DNA from 2 places in the Pediococcus ethanolidurans genome. Region 2 is predicted to be linked to the other one. Evidence: a T-box and tRNA genes for the amino acid it is inferred to sense, from the RefSeq annotation. Region 2 holds a T-box; the other holds one or more tRNA genes.
The links. The T-box of region 2 lies ahead of trpS (tryptophan--tRNA ligase). A T-box ahead of a tRNA ligase gene usually reads a tRNA of that ligase, here a tRNA-Trp.

Region 1 (7,357 bases), 1.1 Mb from region 2:
AATTGTCAAGTGTAAAGTGCCTCTAAAAAATAATATGTGATATGATTGAACCATTGAATTAACAGAGAAAGGTCAATTATGAAAATTAAAATTAGTCGTGCCATACTTATTAACATGATTTTGGATTTACTATTTGGAATATTTTTTATTTATTATCTCTTTACTACAGATTCATCAAACGGATATCGATGGATCATCACTATTTTTGCAGCTTATGATTTTACAGACATTATCATGAGCATCCGTAAAATTATTTTGATGAATAAAAACGACAAAAATTAAAAATGTGCGTTAAAAAAGAGGAATTCAGCTGAATGTTGAATTTCCTCTTTTTTAAATTTCTAATCATGCGCAAATTGCAAGAACAAGTTAGCCACCCCGCAGGCGAAGTTGCGGGGCATGTCAGAATATCTATTGAAGATTGGAATAAATGATTAAGCAATGCGAGTTTTGCGAGCGCGCGCTGCTTCAATCTGAAAAGCTTTTTCAGGTGTTTGGTACTTTAAGATACGTCGTGGTAGTTGGTTGAGACGTGCTTCAACCAGGGCAACAGTCTTAGGACTAATTGTATCTAATGAATATCCTTTAGGTAAATAACGTCTAATCATGCGGTTATGAGTTTCATTGGTTCCTCGTTCAGAAGAACTATACGGATGGGCATAATAGATATCAGCAATGCCAGTTAAAGCTTCTTCCAAGGTTGTGAACTCCGTTCCATTGTCAGCGGTAACGGATTTGATCAGATCACCAAATTCAGCACAAATCCCTTTAATGGCATAGGCTACGGAGTCAGCATCTTTGCCTTCAATCAAACGAATAAAGTCAAAACGAGTTTTACGTTCAGTGAAGGTCAATAGGACACTTTCATGGCCACTACGTTTACCAACCACGGTATCAATTTCAAAGTGGCCAAATTCATTGCGCTTGTCGACACGCTTAGGTCGTTCTTCAATACTTTTACCAATCAAACGTCGATGTTTATGCGACCAGTGATGTTTCGTACGCCGTTTGGTTTTCTCAAGCAAATCAAGATTGCGGATTTCTAATAATTGCGCATCAATATAGTTATAGAGGGTCTTAGTGCAGACCATCTCTGTACGCTTAAATAAATGATGTTTGTGGGCGAAGCCAACTGCTGCATCAGGTGACCAATGATCTTGATGGAAATGATCATCAAAGTAGGCCAAAAAATTAGTAATGTGTTTGAATTTTAATGGTCGATGACAGTGCTGACGATTCATTTCATAACGAATTTGAGCTGTATCAGGAGCATAGATATTGAAGTACTGTTCTTTACCATTAATCTTCTTTACCTGTTGAACACAGCCACGTTTGAGTTCGTTATTGATAGTTTGATGGCAAACACCAAGTTCCGTCGCAATTTGACGAGCAGATTTGCCTGCAGCAAGCAATCCCGCAATTTTTCCACGTTCAATTGGTGTTAAATGATGACCCTTTGAGTGAGATATGGTAAGCTGTTCTTGCGCCAAGACGAAAACCTCTTTCATTGTTTAGTGTAGGAACTTCAATGATACCTGATTTTTTCGTCTTGGTGTCTTTTTATTTGACCATTTTTACAAGGTGGCTAACTTGATTATAAAATCTGCGATTTCTAATCATGATTCAAAGCCTTAAGGTACTTTTCCATATACATGTCTTTGTTTCTAGAATTATATTGTGTAATAAAACGTGGATGTTCTAAAGGAATTATCGTTTTAAAAAAATGGTAGTTCTGATTTATTTCTGTTAGTATTTTATAATTTTCACCACTACCAATGCAATAACATATTGATGTATCTATCCCAAAATCTAGCTGTTTTCGTATGGAACTAATCATGTAAGGAAAGAGCAATTTTTGAATTTGCCCTCTGTATTTTTCCAAGATTTATTGATAAATTTTGCGAAAATAAAAAACGATCAATTTCCCAAAAGTGGAAAAAAAGGCTCTTTGTCAAATCCTGTTGATGAATAGCTTTTACAGAGTTGAAAGTCATGCGACTTTCAACTCTGTTTTTTTCATTGGTTTTGTTCTCATTTGCCGTAACTTAATACGTGAAATCATATGATGGTAATTACGGAATCCAAATGCTGTGCGTTGAATTTGTTTAATCATTCGATTCATGCCTTCGACTGGGCCATTCGTATAGTCCGATTCACTGGCGTTGAGTACAACCACTAAGTTCTTTTTGAACGTTTGAAACACTGCTTTCATGTAGGGACTTATATTTTGATTTGTATATAGATCTTCCACAAGCTTGTCTTTGTCTTGATTCTTAAGGTTTTCCATGATGCTTTGCATCGACTCGTACGATGCTTTAAGTTCTTCGTTAATTGTCAGTCCTTGTTCTACACGTTCTAGTTGTGTGAGTTGTTTTCGCAGGTGTCGGTCATAAAAGACATGTTCCTCATCTAGATTTCCGGCATACTTCAAATAAAGCCGCCAGGCGAACTTTAACGTGCGATATTCATAGGATCTTTTATTGTACTTTTTCATGGTTTGCACCCGAGTTTGATTAAAAGCTCGAGTCATCATTGCAACGATGTGAAAGCGGTCGATCACAATTTTTGCCTGCGGAAACATTGCCTTGGCAATGTCTTGATAGTAACTATTTAGATCTACGGTAACTGTTTTGACACGTGCTCGAACACTTGCTGGAAATTGTTTAAAATAATCAGTAATACTTTGCTTGAATCGGTCTGGCAGAATTTGTTGAATTTCGTGCTCACCAGCGCCATTAATACAGATGAAATGGAGCCGACCACCAATTCCTCTAAATTCATCCATGGCGAGATGAACCGGTAGATAGTTAAGATTTCTGCGAAATAAGTCATCATAGTTGTCTAAGTAACGACAGACAGTGCTAGCTGATATGCCGGCATCGATCGCAATGCTAGCTTGAGTGCGGTCGTCTTGTAGACTCATAAACACTTTCTGACGCGTGGCTCGGGAGATACAACAGTACTTGTCTACCACATCAGAAGTAGCCATAAACGACGCTTTACAATTACGACAAATGACGCGTTCTTTATGGAGTTCCAAATAAACTGGTTCACTCGCATTCGCTGCCAGATAGGTCACGCGTGATACGTAGTGTCCATTATGACTTAGCTCGCAAAAGCCACAGTTAGCGCAATGTTTCTGGTCGAACTTAACCGTGGCTATATATACTTTTGCGCGCTTAGCTTTAATCACTTGATAGTTATATTTGTAAAAAACTACATTTGGGTCTTTAATACTGAGCGCAAATTTTATATTATTATCTACAGGGTCCATAAGTTTTCACGTCCTTTAAAAAAGATGCTGTAGTGGGTGGATTTTTTAGGTGCGAGGCTTATGGGCCTTTTTTATTTTGCACTAAAAAATCCTGCTAATAGATTACCATGTTAAGTAAGCTATCAACAGGAAAAAGTATAGAACCGAAAAAAACCGTTTCACTTAAATAAAACATCTCAAGGCGGTAACCGGATTTGAACCGGTGATGAAGGTTTTGCAGACCTCTGCCTTACCACTTGGCTATACCGCCATGTAAATAATAAAAGGCATCAAGAATCGTTGATTTCAAAAATGCCAACGCTTAACAGATTATCACAGCGAGCGCTTTTTGTAAAGGTGTTCTTTACTTCGACTTATTTTTTCAATCATGTTTTGGAATTTTTTACCTAAGTTAACTTGTTTGCAAATTTGCATTTAGTATATTTTTGAAATGATTCATTAGATACTTAAGCCTGCTATGAAAATATATCGGTAATAATAAAATAGGATTTAAGATATGAGCAAATAAAAATTTCAGTTTATAGATCTATATTTTATCAACTATCAAGTTTTTATCTTTACTTTTTGAGTTGCTCAGAAATTTTAATTTATTAACATTAATACCAACTTGTTACTGATGAATTTTTCCGTTATTTGATCAGTTTAATTAACTATTGCAGTATTGTATTTATTGGCGTTACCACCAAAAGTTGCAAAATTTAACTGAGGAACAACTGTACATATCAATTTTTACTATTTTAAACAATTAGCTATCTCAATGATTCTAAAATTTATTAAAAGGCAGTGCAAATAATCAATGCATTTACTAAGGTCTTGTATTTTATCAACATTTCTGTTATCTTGATGATTGAATATATAAACATAGTTTGCCTCTTTAAATACATCGGAGGGCTTCATATATGGAGCTGGATTAAGGTGCCGGATTTTTGGCCTTATCCAGCTCTTTTTTTGTTTAAAAATCTATTATAGTACGGAGGTATATTATGAATCAGCATTCCAAGTCAACAACTCAAATTATTATGGTTTTTGTTCTATTGCTTGGTAGTTTTCTTTCAGCTTTAGCCGAAACTTTTCTGAATAATGCATTACCAACAATCATGGCCGAAGTTCATGTGTCTCAGACAACCGCGCAATGGTTAAGTACCGGTTACTTACTAGTTGCCGGTATTATGATGCCCACAGCCGCCTACTTTACAAATCGAATCAAACTAAAACCATTGTTTTTAGAAACGATTAGTATTTTTCTCAGCGGATTAATCATCTCAGCTACTGCTCAATCTTTTACCATATTACTTCTTGGACGTCTAATTCAAGCGGCCTCAGTCGGTGTTAGTATGCCGTTGGTACAAAATGTATTGACTTTGATTTTTCCTGCTGAGAAACGTGGTATTGCGTTAGGAATTGGTGGCATCGTCATAAATTTGGGACCAGCAATTGGCCCAACATTATCTGGGATAATTGTTACGCATTGGTCCTGGCGCATGTTATTCATAGCATTAATTCCAATTGCCTGCTTAGTTTTAGTGCTAGGTATTTTTACAATCGACAATGTTACTGATACAAGAAGTGATCACCTGGATATGCCATCATTGATCATGTCCGTTTTTGGGTTTGGTGGTTTGGGTTTGGTGGTTTGCTTTTTGGGCTTTCACAAATTGGCGTCTCTGGAAATTTAGATGTTACCTCGTTGTTTGAAATTTTAAGTGGATTACTTGTAATCAGTTTATTTTGTAAACGTCAGTTATCTCTTAAACATCCACTCTTGGAATTACGCGTTTTTACTGCTCCTTCTTTTCGTAAAGTCGCCTTACTCGCGGCATTAACAAACATTGCTTTAATGGGTCCGGAGTTAGTAATTCCCCTCTATAATCAAACAATTCGTGAAACTAATGCCATGACTTCTGGGCTGTTAATGCTTCCCGGTACTATATTGATGGCCATTCTTTCACCACTTTCCGGTAAATTGTACGATCGTTTTGGTATAAAAAGGCTTGTATCAGCTGGTTTTACAGCAACTTTTTTTGCTACAATTCCGATGATTTTCTTTGATGCTTCCACATCTTTAAACACAATTGCATTCTTGTATGCCATTCGTTCTGCAGGTTTAACACTAGTTTTCATGCCACTAACTACTTCTGGATTAAATGCCCTGCCCCATTCCTATTTAGTTTATGGTAGTACCATGATCGTTACTTTACAGCAACTAGCTAGTTCACTTGGTACTGCCGCATTAGTAACGGCAATTAAATTAGGTCATGGATTTCAGTGGGCATTTACATTAGTTTTGATAATAGGTGCATTTTGTTTGATTATTAGTGCTACCTTAAAAAATAAAACAGTTACTGAAATTTAAAGATGGTTAAACATATTTTTCGGGAACATATTTTTCTTTATTCTTACTTTTTTTGTTTCCATAATTCTTGGTATCATGTTGTTTTCTGGGCTCTATACTTTTTCCTGTTGATGGATTACCAATTTGGTAGTCTAGTAACAGGAATTTTTTGTAAAAAAAAGCCCCTCGAGGGGAGCTACAATGCCGCCGGTGGGGGTCGAACCCACACTCCCGGTAAAGGGAACTGGATTTTGAGTCCAGCGCGTCTGCCAATTCCGCCACAGCGGCATCTAACTGGTTATGTCAATTACACAAAACCTCAAGGATAACTAATGAAATCCTTAGGGCGGTAGGTGGGAATCGAACCCACGCGTGCCGGAGCCACAATCCGGTGCGTTAACCACTTCGCCACTACCGCCATCAATGGCAGGGATAGTAGGAGTTGAACCCACATCGACGGTTTTGGAGACCGTAGTTCTACCATTAAACTATATCCCTATCATTAAAATGGAAGGGAGTGGATTCGAACCACCGAACCCGAAGGAGCGGATTTACAGTCCGCCGCGTTTAGCCAGACTTCGCTACCCTTCCATAATATGGCGCAGGACAGAATCGAACTGCCGACACACGGAGCTTCAATCCGTTGCTCTACCAACTGAGCTACTGCGCCATAAACAAATGATATAAAATAAAAGGCTATTTTATTTTAACGGTTCCAACGAGACTCGAACTCGTGATCTCCTGCGTGACAGGCAGGCGTCCTAAACCAACTAGACCATGGAACCATAATTTTAAATGGAGAGTACAGGGCTCGAACCTGTGACCCTCTGCTTGTAAGGCAGACGCTCTCCCAACTGAGCTAACCCTCCATAAAAATGACCCGTACGGGATTCGAACCCATGTTACTGCCGTGAAAGGGCAGTGTCTTAAACCACTTGACCAACGGGTCATACTTAATTACAACGGAGAGTAAGGGATTCGAACCCTTGAGACGGATAAATCCGTCTACATGATTTCCAGTCATGCTCCTTCGGCCAGCTCGGACAACTCTCCATATCATTAACTCCGGCAGGCGGACTCGAACCGTCGACAACCTGATTAACAGTCAGGGGCTCTACCAACTGAGCTATGCCGGAATATTCGCATGGCAACGTCCTACCCTCGCAGGGAGCGATCCCCCAACTACTCTCGGCGCTAAGAAGCTTAACTTCTGTGTTCGACATGGGAACAGGTGTATCCTTCTCGCTATCGCCACCACACTTCTCCGATCCACCTTCGTGGCTCGTGTGAAAGAAATTTATTCTCTCAAAACTAAATAATATCGAATCCTTCTCTTTGAGAACACCACTTTGTGGTTAAGTCCTCGACCGATTAGTATTGGTCCGCTCCATGTATCACTACACTTCCACTCCCAACCTATCTACCTGATCATCTCTCAGGGGTCTTACTTCCATAAATGGAATGGGAAATCTCATCTTGAGGCGAGTTTCACACTTAGATGCTTTCAGCGTTTATCTCATCCATACATAGCTACCCAGCGATGCTCCTGGCGGAACAACTGGTACACCAGCGGTATGTCCATCCCGGTCCTCTCGTACTAAGGACAGATCCTCGCAAATTTCCTACGCCCGCGACGGATAGGGACCGAACTGTCTCACGACGTTCTGAACCCAGCTCGCGTACCGCTTTAATGGGCGAACAGCCCAACCCTTGGGACCGACTACAGCCCCAGGATGCGATGAGCCGACATC
Region 2 (7,357 bases):
CGCCCTTCATTTTAAAACATGCAATTACGCGTCAACAAAATTTAGCCACGGAATAGTTTATTTGAATTGGCAAATAAATGTGATAGATTTTAGTTTATGATGTATTCAAAACTTGAAAAATGTCGTATAATTAACTTAAGAAATTCTTAAAATAAGGAAGTTTGGAGGTTATTATATATGAAGAATAGTGATGATCACACGTTTGAACATAATCAAGACTCAAAATTAAGTTTAAAAACGTATAAGAGTCATAAGCAGTGGTTGTATGCTGGCCTTGTTTTAGTGGGTGTCAATGCAGCGGTTGCTTTTAATGAAACCACACCGGTATTCGCGGATACCAGTAGTAATGCAACGCAAGTTAGTAATAAACAAACTAAATCAAGTAGTTATGCTTATTCAAACTCATACGCAACAAGCTCAAGCACAAGTGCATTGAGTAGTAGTGCTAGTCAAGCTAGTTCAAGTGCTACTTCTAGTGTTGCAAGCTCTTCGGCAGTAAGTAGCAGTACTTCAACAAGTTCTAGCAGTGCATCAAGTAGCAGTTCGAGTTCGGTTGCAAGCTCTAGCTCAGAGAAAAGTGCAGCTACGAGTACAGTGACTACAAGCTCTGCAGTTGCTTCAAGTAGTGTAAGTAGTTCGGTTGCAAGTTCTTGGACGCCTAGCGTTAGTTCAAGTGTTAGTTCGGCTGCTGCGGTGAGCTCTGAGGATGTAACTTCAAATGCTTCAAGTGTTGCCATACTAAGCAGTGTGACTAGCAGCGTTTCAACGTCTAGTTCGGAAGTAGCTAGTGTGGCTTCGTCGGCAGTTAGTTCCGCTGATGAGGGTTCTTCTGCTGATATAAAAACCGACCAAACAAGTAGTGAAGCTGGCTCTGTTACAAAGGCAAGCTCTGAAAGTGTCAGTTCAGCAGCTGCTGATTCGACCGTTTCAAGTGAATCAACAACTTCAGCGGCTAGTTCAGCTACAACTACGACACAGACCAGCAATACGAATACCAATGAAAATAGTGTTGTGACAACATCTATTTCCAAAGTTGTTCAACAGGTTAGTGAAGCAACTGCCGCTTTACAGCAGGCAACCACAGTTCATCAACGAGTCGATCGGTCAATTTATTTTGAAAATCTATCTCAGTTTGTTAGCACAAGAACGGCAACCACGACTGAAGTTACTGATTTAAATGATAAGTATCAGCAGGCGGCAATTCCGGTTACGCAGTTCCAAGAAAACTCACGAGCAATTAGTAATGCTCAAAGTGAAGCTACGCAAACAACGGAACGTGCTTCAGCTAATAGTGACAAAGATGATAATTCTTCTTCAGAAATGACTGTTCAAACAGCTGACTTTGCTGCGACTGCTCAAGGTACTCTTGAAGGTAGTACTTACGTGATGCACGGTAATAAACAAAATTAATAGTAATAAAATAAAAAACGGGTCTCTGTCAAATCGTATTGGTGGAGATTTTGAACGGCACATTCACTTCGGTGAATGTGCTTTTTGTTTACTCATGAATTAAACTAATCCGGATAAAGAAGTTGTCAATATTTCGAAAACCAAAACAGTTACGCTTTAATGCCTTGATTTTACGATTAAGTCCTTCAATTGGACCGTTGGAAAATGGATAACGACAACTGTTTAGAAGGGCTGAACCATTTTTGATAAACGTGTTGATCGTTATGTCCATTTGATTACTAGTGGGTTGGTAGTTAGTAAGTAAGGATTGGAACGCATTAGCATCCTTTTGGTGTATGGCACTTAAGATACCTTGATAGGTTTGATACACAGATCTAAATCTGGGAAAAGCGTCTAGAGCTAAATCAATGGCGTTTTGTTGCGGCATATACTCGTTAATTCCGCGTAAATAAACAGCCTTAGAATCATTAACTTTTATTTCATCAAGATGAAATAAACGCCATTGAGATTTTAAAATATGATAAATTCGTGAATGCTTATCTTGGATAGTACGAATGGTCTGCGTGCGTTCATTATCTAAGGCACGCCCAGCCAGTTGAATAATATGGAAACGATCGATAATCGTGGCCGCATTGGGAAATAAGCGATGAATGAAGCTGCCATATTCAGCATTCATGTCAATCGTCACTGATTGAACTTGGGCACGTTCTTGAACCGAAAAACGAGCTTCAAAGTAGTCAATGATATCTTTACTTAGCCGATCTTTTAAAGTAACAATTCGGCGATGACTAACGGCATCGCAACAATTAAAGGACATCCAGTGATTACAGGAACGAAATTCATCAAAGCAAAGATTCTCTGGGAGATGTTTAACACGATAGGCTAAGTGAATATTGGCATTTAGGATTCGTTGAACACTGCTTGGCGAAATTCCACAAAGTTTAGCAATTTCTTTACTCGTCAACATATCGCGTGCCAAAACGATCACTTGATGTTTGATATTATGTGTGAAAGTTTCGTTACGATTAACCAACTTAGTTTTAGCACCACAGGTTTTTGAACAATCTTTACATTGGTATCTTTGACGTTTTAAATGCATTTCGTAACGACCACCGGATAAGGTTCCTAAACGCAGGTGACTCATGTGAGTTCCGTTTTTAATTAAGCTTTTATGGCCACAATGTGGGCACTTTAAAAGTTGATAAGACAAAGTTGCATGGACGACATGAATACGTTGGTTTGTGGAACACCGTTCTTTAGAAATACCAGTGACAATTAAGTTTGGGTCTGTTATTTCGAATAAGCATAAGATAGAATTAGTTAGGGACATCTGAATTTCCTCTTTTCGATTTGTTTTGGCGATTAAATCGTAGCACAAAGAGGACAGATGTCCTTTTTTATTTTTCTGATTTTCAAAACAGACAAAAAACCGGTATTAGTTATTCACCAATACCAGAAAGTGTAGACCCTAAAAAACGATAAGTTCGATCTGTCAAAACAGATTGCAAACTTATCGTTTTTTTATGTTATTTAATTTTAACAAGATGTTCTTGATCATTGACGACACCGTGAATGAGTGGAGAAACGGCCCCAATACTCGTTAAAGTCAAGTTATGCATTGCTCGTGAAGCCATTGTATATAAAATTCCTAGTGAACTTTCATCAGGATAATTATTTTGAGAGATATCATAAGCAATAACGGAGTTAAATTCTAATCCTTTGGCTAAATAAATTGGCATAATCAAAACACCTTTAGGAAGCGCTAAATCAGCATCTGAAAGTAAAGTTGCTTTAGTTGTACGATGAATATTTTCGAAAACCTGCTGACTTTCTGCCATATTCCGCGTCAAAATGGCCACTGTGCCATAGGTTTGTAATTCTTTCAGACAGGTTTTGACAAGGGCCTGGTTAATCGTTGAAACACTGTCACGGATGATGATACTGGGTAAATCGCCATCACGATTAAATGCCTGAATTTGATCACCAGCAGGCAAAAGCTTTTTTGCAAAACTAGTAATTGGATAGGTTGATCGATAGCTTCTATTTAAAGTAATTAAGTTAGCCTTTTTGACATGAAAAGCGTTCTTTAAATGAGTTAATAAAGTTTGTGGAGACTCAACATCTTTGAAAAGTGCCTGTTCACTGTCACCGAGTAGGGTGAACTTGGCATTTGGAAAGGCATGTTTAAAATAAACCATTTGGGCAAGTGAATAGTCCTGCATTTCGTCAATGAAGATGTGCTGAATTTGCCGATTGCGACCACTACCAGTTAAAAGGTCACGCATTAACAGCAGTGGTGCGCCATCCATCAAACGTAATTGATGGTATTCAATTGATTGCTGAAAGGTAAATTGATTTTTTTGCCAAACTGCTGTTGAAATTGTGTTTGTAATTTTAACTTGTTTAAGAAATTGAGCGTATTGGGAGTAAATATCCACAAAGTAATTATTGAACAAAGCGTCGTAAATGACACGAAAATGTTTGGCAGCTAACTTGCGACCTAAATAATGAATTTCATCATCGTAGCTTTCAAATGCACGTAGTTTTTTCTTACCAATTAAGTTGTTATATTCTTCATTGCTTAAATGATCAATTGTTTCATGAATCCAGTCAGCATCAGCCTCCTGATCAATACGGTTTTTTAATTGTTTAATCAATGTATTCTTGGTTTTTAAAAACCGGTCAGCTGGGTTCATTGAAGCAGGAAGATCTGTATAAATTTTTTGAATGTCCGCAGCTTTAAAAAATGGTTTTTCTTCAAACATCACATTAGTGAACTGTATTTTGTCAGGAGTTAACTCAAGTACATAGTTTTGAATAAGTTGCATAAACTCAGAACTTTCAAAAAAGTTTGTTAAGGATTGAATATCAGGTTTGGTCTGCGAGTTATGTTCATAGCGATCAAAGAGGGTTTCAACATTAAGTCCCTGGAAACGTTGTGAAAGAAAATCAGCGAGCGTGATTTGTCGCATATTGCGTTCGCCAAGACTTGGCAAAACATCTGAAATATAGCGACTGTAAAGCCGATTTGGCGAGAACAACACAATTTCATCGGCGTTTAATGACTGGCGACTATGATAAAGTAAAAAGGCGATGCGTTGCAAGATGGCAGAGGTTTTTCCACTGCCAGCGACACCCTGAACGACAAGTAAATCGCTGGTTGTGTCACGAATGATGTCATTTTGTTCTTTTTGGATAGTTGCCACAATGTTAGCCATATAAGTATCATTCTGTTGGCCAAGCACTTCTTGCAGAATTTCGTCGCCAACTGTTTCGTTCGTGTCAAACATGTTGGTGATTTTGCCGGATTGAATGGAGAATTGCCGTTTTTTAACTAAATCGGTTGTCATTTTTCCCGCAGGAGTCTGGTAGGAGACATTCCCGAGTGTTCCGTTGTAATAAATACTGGAGATGGGTGCACGCCAATCATAGATGAGAAAATTTTCGTGTTCATCTGCGAAGGATGCTGTTCCAATGTATAGCGGCTCCGCGGTGGTTTCACCAGGATCTTGAATGTCAATGCGTCCAAAATAGGGAGAATTTTGAAGTTGTTTGTAGGTGGCCACTTGGCGTTTGAGAATGGTTTCATTTTCGACGGCACGAGCGACGAGGCCTTTTTGTTGTTGAACTTCGGCGTTGGTTTCGATACGGTCATCAGCTTCAAAAGTGTTGATTTTAGCATTTTGAGAATAATTGCTTTCAACGGAGCGAGTTTCAAAATGAGCTTGATTGTATAGTTGTTGGGTGTGATCGGCTTGGGTTTGGATTTTGCGAATGACGTGATCGACACGGTTTTGTTCGGATTTAATTTCATTTGAATCAACGGTGCTCAATTGCATGACTCCCTTAGTGTAAAAGCATTTTAATGTTCTGATATTCTAGGCTGTTTGAAGGAAAAAGTCAAGAATAGTGAACGAAGCAAATCGGTAGGTTTTGAACTATAAGCAGGATTTGTGGAGTTGTGGCTCAGCGGAAAAAAGAAGTGAACGAAACAACTTGCTAGATTTAAAAAAAGAGAAAGTGAAATGAAGGTAAATGCATACGGCCAAGTTACTTCAACAATCAACGCAGTGTTTAACTAATTATCACTTGCTCCTCAAACTAAAGATAGGTACAATGGGGATATTAAGTTCAATGAAGAAATAAAGTAGTTTTTCATAAACAGAGAGAAATCACTTGCTGAAAGATTTCGGAAAAACGAATTGGGTTTTGGAGGACGATGAAACGGGGCACCGATAACTGCAATGAGTGGCAGATTATTCTGCAAATTAGGTGGCACCACGGTGAATTCGTCCTATTACTAGTTATTACTAGTGATGGGATTTTTTATTTACTCAAAACTAAACAAAAGGGAGTTTTAATGATGACAAAAAAACACGTAATTTTAACGGGTGATCGACCAACCGGAAAGCTGCACATTGGCCATTATGTCGGGTCATTGAAGAATCGGGTTGAATTACAAAATACGGGTAATTATGATAGTTTTATTATGATTGCAGATATGCAGGCTTTGACAGATAATGCACGTGATCCAGAAAAGATTCGTCACAGTCTCATTCAGGTAGCTTTAGATTATTTAGCGGTTGGTATTGATCCAGAAAAATCCACTATTTTAGTTCAATCACAAATTCCGGCGTTGAGTGAGTTAACGGAAACATATCTGAATTTAGTGACGGTTTCACGTTTGGAAAGAAATCCAACGGTAAAAACCGAAATTAAACAAAAGAAGTTTGGTGAAAGTGTACCGGCCGGATTCTTTATTTATCCGGTTAGTCAAGCAGCTGATATTACAGCATTCAAAGCAGATACGGTACCTGTTGGCGATGACCAAGAACCTATGTTGGAACAAACTCGCGAAATTGTGCGAACATTCAATAATGTTTATGGTAAACAAATCTTGGTTGAACCAGAAGGTTATTTTCCACCTAAGGGTCTGGGAAGAATCCCTGGATTGGATGGGAATGCTAAGATGAGCAAATCACTAAATAACGCAATTTATTTGGCAGATGATGAAGATACCATTCAAAAGAAAGTAATGTCGATGTACACGGATCCAAAACACATCAAGGTTTCCGATCCCGGTCATGTTGAAGGAAATACCGTATTTACTTATTTGGATATCTTTGATGAGGACAAGGCTAAAGTTGCCGACTTGAAGGCGCAGTATCAAGCAGGCGGTTTAGGTGATGTTAAAATTAAACGTTATTTGAATGAAGTTTTGCAAAACACATTGAAACCAATTCGTGAGCGAAGGGAACAGTATGCTCAGGATATTCCTGGTGTGTATGATATTTTGAAACGTGGTAGCGAAAAGGCCAACAAAGTGGCTAATCAAACTTTGGATGAAGTACGAGATGCCATGGGAATTAACTACTTTAAATAGTAACTAAATAAGAAGAGAGAAGTATAAGCTGTTGTGAAAACAGGACAGTTTTCATAACAACTATGACCTATACTTGCTCTCTTTTTTTATGATTGCGCTTAACATTTACGAAGTCCCGTTTGTTCCGTATACATTTGTCGCATACCTACGTAAAAACATGGTAAAATATAAACAATAAATTATCGTGATGATCGAGGTGTAAAATGGAAAACTTAGTAATTGTGGATTTAGGTTCCAATTCGGTTAGAATGGCAATTAATGAAATTCACGAGGATGGAAGTTTTCATGAGGTTCGTCGAATCAAAGAAGACTCTCGCATCTCTGAAGGAATGGGCAGTAGTCACATTTTGCAGCAAATTGCGATGGACCGTACAGTAGCAGCCTTAAAACGATTTAAGCAGATTTATGAAAGTTATCCTAATCGAACTGTACGGGGGATTACCACGGCAGCCGTTCGTGTGGCGCGTAATCAAGCTGAATTTTTAAAACGTGTTCAGGATGAAATTGGCATTCAGTTAGATGTTTTGTCTGGCAATGATGAAGCTTACTATGATTATTTAGGCG

Region 1: it has a tRNA-Trp gene. The T-box ahead of trpS (tryptophan--tRNA ligase) is inferred to sense a tRNA for this amino acid. The anticodon was not compared.

Annotation. Positions count from the first base shown of each region.
Region 1 is NZ_OZ061250.1:1,512,083-1,519,439, reverse strand. It holds gene AB3219_RS07555 (IS30 family transposase) at 435-1,508, opposite strand; gene AB3219_RS07550 (ISL3 family transposase) at 1,991-3,274, opposite strand; tRNA gene AB3219_RS07545 (tRNA-Cys) at 3,454-3,524, opposite strand; gene AB3219_RS07540 (MFS transporter) at 4,258-4,950, shown strand; gene AB3219_RS07535 (MFS transporter) at 4,962-5,627, shown strand; tRNA gene AB3219_RS07530 (tRNA-Leu) at 5,809-5,894, opposite strand; tRNA gene AB3219_RS07525 (tRNA-His) at 5,952-6,024, opposite strand; tRNA gene AB3219_RS07520 (tRNA-Trp) at 6,031-6,104, opposite strand; tRNA gene AB3219_RS07515 (tRNA-Tyr) at 6,115-6,197, opposite strand; tRNA gene AB3219_RS07510 (tRNA-Phe) at 6,204-6,276, opposite strand; tRNA gene AB3219_RS07505 (tRNA-Asp) at 6,317-6,391, opposite strand; tRNA gene AB3219_RS07500 (tRNA-Val) at 6,403-6,475, opposite strand; tRNA gene AB3219_RS07495 (tRNA-Glu) at 6,483-6,555, opposite strand; tRNA gene AB3219_RS07490 (tRNA-Ser) at 6,570-6,659, opposite strand; tRNA gene AB3219_RS07485 (tRNA-Asn) at 6,670-6,742, opposite strand; rRNA gene rrf (5S ribosomal RNA) at 6,749-6,865, opposite strand; rRNA gene AB3219_RS07475 (23S ribosomal RNA) at 6,958-7,357, opposite strand, start outside.
Region 2 is NZ_OZ061250.1:364,725-372,081, reverse strand. It holds gene AB3219_RS01835 (cation:proton antiporter) at 1-56, shown strand, start outside; gene AB3219_RS01830 (hypothetical protein) at 178-1,410, shown strand; gene AB3219_RS01825 (ISL3 family transposase) at 1,499-2,740, opposite strand; gene helD (RNA polymerase recycling motor HelD) at 2,937-5,243, opposite strand; T-box leader at 5,536-5,710, shown strand; gene trpS (tryptophan--tRNA ligase) at 5,774-6,793, shown strand; gene AB3219_RS01810 (Ppx/GppA family phosphatase) at 6,997-7,357, shown strand, end outside.